Linked DNA regions of Desulfitobacterium hafniense DCB-2. Each later gene encodes a partner of the first gene's protein in a complex. Links are inferred from orthologs where the notes say so. Each region holds a gene or a part of one and is shown on either strand. Other genes may lie near its edges.

Region 1 (3,237 bases):
CAATGACGGGAACCCAAATGGTACCTTGGTTATCTGAGACACCGGTAGAAGGAATATGGATGCCATTGAATAACTCGTTTAAGCATAAAATTATTGATATGAATGCTAAAGGCGAGTTAGAAGAAGTCGAGAAAGAATTTATGGAAGGGACTTTATGTGTAGGCACGATTGCCATTAATGCTAGCGATGCTAAAGCATTAGGTCTGAAAACCGGAGATTTAGCTATTTTAGAGAATCCTCTCGGCGCACAAGAAAAGGGTAAGGTTTTTGTTACAGAGGGAATGCGACCGGGTACAATCAAACTTGGATTCGGTACGGGTGGCCGCTTCTCACCTGGAATTGGCCCAACTTCTAAGAGTAAGGACTATACTCCAAACCACAGTGGTTTAGTTGATCCGAATGCTCATAGCCCGATTATGGGTATGCCCTGTTATGCCGATATGATTATCAAAGTCGAAAAAGCATAAGTAATATTCTAGAGGAGCCAGGGCACTCGCTCTGGCTCCATGTCCCTTTCGGAAAGAATGGAGGCTAGTTCAATGGAAATCCAAGAACTAAAACAGATCTTTATCACACAACAAGAACTTTATCGTTTCCTGAGTAACGTTATTACTTTAGGGCCTAAGAAGGAACTTCTTGATCGCTTTCAAGGTGTATATAGTGAATTGATCCATGAAGAAGCAGACGATGATAATTTAGTAAAAGGCTTAATTACGATTCAAATGTCACTACGTGGAAAAGACCTTGCTTCTTATGAAGCGGTTTTGACTAGAGAATATACGAGGCTGTTTATTGGTCCGGGAAAACCACCTGTAAGCCCATACGCCTCAATCTATATAAGTGATGAACCCAAGCCAAGGCTAATGGATGAAAGCACGATTGAAGTTCGCAAGCAATACCTCGATGCCAATATCGTGATGGCGAATATGAATTCTGTTCCAGATGACTTTTTAGGTGCAGAACTTGAGTATATCAATTATTTAACCATTAAATCTTTAGAGGCGATTAAGAACTCAGAGTCCGAAGAATTAGGGTTGTTTCTTCTAAAGCAGGAAGACTTTATTAGTAATCATTTAGCCACTTGGATTCCTAAATTTTCAGAAAGAATATTTGAATTTACATCAGAAGATTTCTTTAAAGGCATGGCATTACTTTTGAATGGTTTAATTAATTCGCACTTAGCAATCTTAGAAGACTTTAAATATAGCCTTAAGGTTTTCATGGACTAGGTTATCTCTCTCTATCCCCAATATCTATATCCAAAGCCTGTCTGTTCAAGGCGATCGGGCCAGAATAATGCACTTGTGACCAGGAATAATAATCTTTATTGAACCATCCTCAATTAGTAGCGAGGATGGTTCAATTGACATATCGGCAAATAAGCATATACTTATATTGTACGACGAAATTTTACTAGGGAGGAAATTTATGAGCAATAAGATAGTCTATTTTATCTGCACCGGTAATTCCTGTCGTAGTCAGATGGCTGAAGGTTTTGGCAAGAAATATCTGGGCGATCAGTACAAGGTCTATAGTGCAGGAGTTGAAGCCCATGGCTTGAATCCGAAGGCAGTAGAAGTTATGGCCGAAGTTGGGGTGGATATATCTGAACAGACCTCAGATATTCTTGACCCGGCAATACTAAGTCAGGCGGACCATGTGATTACCTTATGTGGAGATGCCAAGGATCGTTGCCCGATTGCCCCTCCTCATGTCAAGAGAGATCATTGGGGATTTGATGATCCTGCTCAGGCAGAAGGCTCTGAAGAAGAACGTATGATTACTTTTCGGCGGGTAAGGGACGAAATCGAGGAACGGATTAAGAAATTTGCCTTAGAAAGGAAAGTAAAAAAGATCATTTGATTATGTGTATTAAAAAGTGGGGGGATTCAATGAATGAAACGGAAATTCTAGAAAGTCTTGTTGAAGAATTTAAAGCATTAGGGGATAAGACACGATTGCGAATTATAAGCTTAATCCACAATCAAGAGTTATGCGTATGTGATCTGACTGAAGTATTGGAAATCAGTCAACCCGGAGTATCTCAACATATGCGGAGACTTCGTCAGGGTGGCTTGGTTAAAGAGCGTCGGGGAGGACAATGGACCTATTATTCTTTAAACGAGGATAATCCTTTTATAGAGGTAATACTTCCGCTGATCCCTGTGATTCAAGAGGATGAAAAGCGCTTGCAAGAATTTCGTGAAGGTAAGGAAAAGGCGAGGAGGATGTTAAATGAGTGTTGATCTGCCAACCAGTCGGAGGCTTTCGGTATTAGATCGCTATTTGACGCTGTGGATTTTTCTGGCCATGGGCATCGGGGTGGGAATTGGCTATCTTTTCCCAGGGGTGTCGGATTGGTTAAATTCTTTGTCCATCGGTTCTACATCCATTCCCATTGCCATCGGACTTATCGTCATGATGTATCCACCGTTAGCAAAGGTAAAGTATGAGGAGATGGGACTCGTTATCAAGAATAAGAAGGTCATGTCTTTATCGATCGTTCAGAACTGGATAATCGGTCCCCTCCTTATGTTCGTGCTTGCTGTGGTCTTCCTCCATGATTATCCGGAATATATGGCAGGACTTATTTTGATCGGGTTAGCTCGTTGTATTGCCATGGTGATTCTCTGGAACAGCTTAGCAAAGGGAGATTCCGAGTATGCAGCAGCCATTGTAGCGCTGAACTCAATTTTCCAGGTTATATTTTACTCTGTATTTGCTTATTTCTTTATCACCCTTCTTCCTCAGTGGTTAGGTATAGCTCAGGGTTTAGAAATTCACATTAGTATGGGGGAAGTAGGGAAGAGTGTTCTTATCTATTTGGGTATACCTTTCCTGGCGGGGATGCTTACTCGTATGTTTTTGCTGCCGAGGAAAGGGAAGGAATGGTATGAAAAAACCTTTGTCCCCACGATTAGTCCATTAGCGTTGCTCGCACTGCTCTTTACAATTGTCATTATGTTTTCGTTAAAAGGGCAGTATATCGTAACCCTGCCCATGGATGTGGTGCGAATTTCTATACCGTTAGTAATTTACTTTTTGGTGATGTTTTTCGTCTCCTTTTTTATGAGCTATCGGATGGGCATCCCTTATGAACAGGCGGTGACTCTGTCCTTTACTGCGGCAAGCAACAACTTTGAGTTAGCCATTGCCGTGGCTGTAGCTGTCTTCGGAATTAACTCCGGGCAAGCCTTTGCCGCAGTCATCGGGCCTTTAATTGAGGTGCCGATTATG
Region 2 (3,185 bases), 2.5 Mb from region 1 along the record:
CCTATATCGTTTTAGCAGAAGAGGGAATCAAATCCCCCATTGCTAAATTCTTCAGCGAAGAGCAGCTTAACGGCTTAATCGCCAAACTGAAAGGGGAAACAGGAGATATTCTCTTCTTTGTAGCCGATAAGGAAGCTGTCGTTGCCGATGCCTTGGGACACTTAAGGCTGGAATTAGGAAAACGTCTGGGACTCATACCTGAGGATGCCTTGAACTTCTTATGGGTTACGGAATTCCCCCTTCTCCAGTGGGATGAAGAAGATAAGCGTTTTGTAGCAATTCACCATCCTTTCACCTCACCCATGACCGAGGATCTGCCCCTCTTGCCAACAGAACCGGGTAAAGTCAGAGCCAAGGCTTATGATATGGTTCTTAACGGAACAGAATTGGGCGGAGGAAGTATCCGTATCCATCAAAGAGAAGTTCAGGAGCAGATGTTTGACCTGTTAGGCCTTACCCCTGAGGAGGCCAAGGCTAAATTTGGTTACTTGCTGGATGCCTTTGAATATGGTACGCCTCCTCATGGTGGGATTGCCTTTGGCTTAGACCGGTTGATCATGCTCTTAACGGGCAAGGATAATATCCGGGATGTGATCGCCTTCCCCAAGACCCAAAGTGCGTCTGATCTCATGATTCAAGCTCCATCTTCCGTTGACGAAAAGCAATTGAAAGAATTGCACATCAAAAGGGATATTCTGCCGGGTAAAACAAAATAATATAATGATATCAAATGGAACAATACATTCCATCTGAATTTTAAATAGCAAAACCTTTGACAAAGGAAGGGACTCTGTTTTATAATAAAGGATGTACCCCCTATGGGTATCAGAGAGGGGAACGTGTAGTGCAGGAAAACTCTGATTTAGCACAAAAGGAAGATATTATCCGTCGTTTGAAGAAAATTGAAGGTCAGGTTAAAGGTCTTCAGCGCATGGTGGATAATGAAAAGTATTGTGTGGATATTTTAATTCAAGTTGCAGCTGTACGCGCAGCCATTAATAAAGTTGGCGTTTTAATCTTTGAGAACCATTCGCGGGAGTGTTTGCAAAAAGCTGTAGTAGAAAACCATCAGGATGAATCCATCGATGAATTGATTGCCGTTTTAGCGAAATTCATTAAGTAGCTCATAGTTAATCCATTATGTTATTTATAGCAGCTGAATTAATTCAAACTAATTTGAGGAGGGTATATTCATGGCAGGCGAAAATGTTAAGACCTTTACAACAGCAAATTGGAATGAAGAAGTTTTGGGTTCCGACAAAGCCGTATTAGTAGATTTCTGGGCGGCTTGGTGCGGACCCTGCCGTATGGTTGCTCCTATCATTGAGGAGCTGGCAGATGAAATGGCAGGAAGAGTCATCATCGGCAAGCTTAATGTGGATGAGGAACCGGCAATTGCCGGACAATACCAAGTGATGAGCATTCCCACTTTAGCTGTTTTTAAAAACGGCCAAGTGGTGGATAAGAGTGTAGGGTTCCGCGGTAAGGCTGACCTCGTCAAAATGATTGAAAAACATGCCTAATTAAGTGGACTCTTGCCTTGGGTAACCTAAGGTAAGGAAGATCAAAACGGTGCCATTCGGCACCGTTTTTGTATTAATCAGGCTCCTTTGCTGTGCTTTTGTTATCATCAGGCTTAGTTCCATGTCATTCCGAGGGCGGAATAACCTGAGGTTTGCCGCGGTTATCGCGGTCCTGTCCCGTTCCGGAAGGAGTAAAGAAATTCTCTCCCTGGACTTCTTGGGGCAAATACCCTTGCTCCACCCAATGACCGGGATAGTCATGAGGATAAAGGTAGTTCTTGCCATGGCCCATTTTTTTGGCCCCCGGATAATTAGCATCCCGCAGATGCGCAGGAACCTGGCCGGTGGGATGGGAGCGGACATAGCCCGTGGCTCTGTCGATAGCCATAATGGTGCTGTTGCTCTTAGGAGCCGTGGCAATGGCCAGGACGGCTTGGGCGATTGGGATTCTGGCCTCAGGAAGCCCCACCCATTCCAGGGCATTGGCTGCTGCATGAGCCTGGAGCATCACCATAGGGTCCGCCAGTCCCACATCTTCGGAAGCATGGACGATAATCCGGCGCACGATAAAGCGGGGATCTTCTCCCGATTCCAGTAGGACTGCCAGCCAATAAAGGGCCGCATCGGGGTCGGAGCCGCGCATACTTTTGATAAAGGCTGAGACAATATCGTAGTGATTATCCCCATTTTTATCAAAACGCATTGCTCTTTGCTGTATGGATTCTTCAGCTACAGACAAAGTGATCCGGCGCACTCCCTGCTCAGGAGGGGTAGTGAGTACGGCCAATTCCAAAGCATTTAAGGCCCGCCGCAGATCCCCGTTGGCGAAATTAAGCCAATGCTCCCAGGCCTCCGGATCGATGCTTACCGAGTAATTTCCCAGTCCCCGTTCCTTATCGGCCAGAGCTTGTGCCAAGCCGCTGCGAATATCCTCTGCCGTGAGAGGCTGGAGGCGAAAGAGAGTGGAACGGCTTAACAGAGCGGAGTTAAGCTCAAAAAAAGGATTTTCGGTGGTCGCGCCGATAAAGGTAATGGTTCCATTCTCCACGGCGGGGAGCAAGGCATCTTGTTGACCTTTATTAAAACGATGAACTTCATCACAGAAGACAAGGGTTTTCTTGCCATAGAGATGCAGTTGCTCCGTGGCCGTTTGAATGATCTCCCGGATCTCTTTGACGCCGGCTGCCACTGCATTAATACGCACAAAGCCGGATGACGTGGTGTTGGCAATGACTTGAGCCAAGGAGGTCTTACCTGTTCCCGGAGGTCCGTAAAGAATGAGAGAAGTGACCCGGTCCGCTTCGATGGCCCGGCGGAGAAGCTTTCCCTTGCCGATGATTTCCGATTGCCCGATATAGTCATCAAGAGTTCGGGGACGCATCCGTTCGGCCAGCGGAGCGATTTGATGGGGGTTAAAAGAAGCTGAGAATAAGTCCATGCGTAACAATCCTTTCTGAAGCTGAACTCTATATTACATTGAAAACAAATGTGTCTTTAGGATAGGTACTAAGTAAAGGGAGCAGCTTGACCTAACCTTAGTATACTTTGTTTCCTGGTTTAATTAAAGAAAGATGAATGAGCAGTACACTAACTAAACCTCTACAGCTGATTATAATCAAAAAAGAGGTATAGCATAAGAGCTTCTGATAACTAAATGGGAAT

Evidence for each region.
Region 2: the proteins of arsC (region 1) and trxA are in contact, whole or in part, in an NMR structure (PDB 2IPA), measured with the Bacillus subtilis proteins. The link is inferred for Desulfitobacterium hafniense DCB-2 from one-to-one orthologs.

Annotation. Positions count from the first base shown.
Region 1 is NC_011830.1:1,307,127-1,310,363, forward strand. Bases 236-3,145 are described here. They hold arsC (arsenate reductase (thioredoxin)), read left to right. Parts: upstream 236-1,428; coding sequence 1,429-1,863; downstream 1,864-3,145. Other genes in these bases: DHAF_RS06065 (molybdopterin-containing oxidoreductase family protein), read left to right, coding at 236-467; DHAF_RS06070 (TorD/DmsD family molecular chaperone), read left to right, coding at 540-1,229; DHAF_RS06080 (ArsR/SmtB family transcription factor), read left to right, coding at 1,893-2,246; arsB (ACR3 family arsenite efflux transporter), read left to right, coding at 2,236-3,145. Also shown: more of DHAF_RS06065, read left to right, coding at 1-235; more of arsB, read left to right, coding at 3,146-3,237. UniProt on the Bacillus subtilis protein: Catalyzes the reduction of arsenate [As(V)] to arsenite [As(III)]. In vitro, can dephosphorylate para-nitrophenyl phosphate (pNPP).
Region 2 is NC_011830.1:3,805,638-3,808,822, reverse strand. The notes cover bases 1-2,858. They hold trxA (thioredoxin), read left to right. Parts: upstream 1-1,193; coding sequence 1,194-1,523; downstream 1,524-2,858. Other genes in these bases: DHAF_RS17870 (replication-associated recombination protein A), read right to left, coding at 1,648-2,858; DHAF_RS17880 (metal-sensitive transcriptional regulator), read left to right, coding at 845-1,123; aspS (aspartate--tRNA ligase), read left to right, coding at 1-716. Also shown: more of DHAF_RS17870, read right to left, coding at 2,859-2,961. UniProt on the Bacillus subtilis protein: Participates in various redox reactions through the reversible oxidation of its active center dithiol to a disulfide and catalyzes dithiol-disulfide exchange reactions.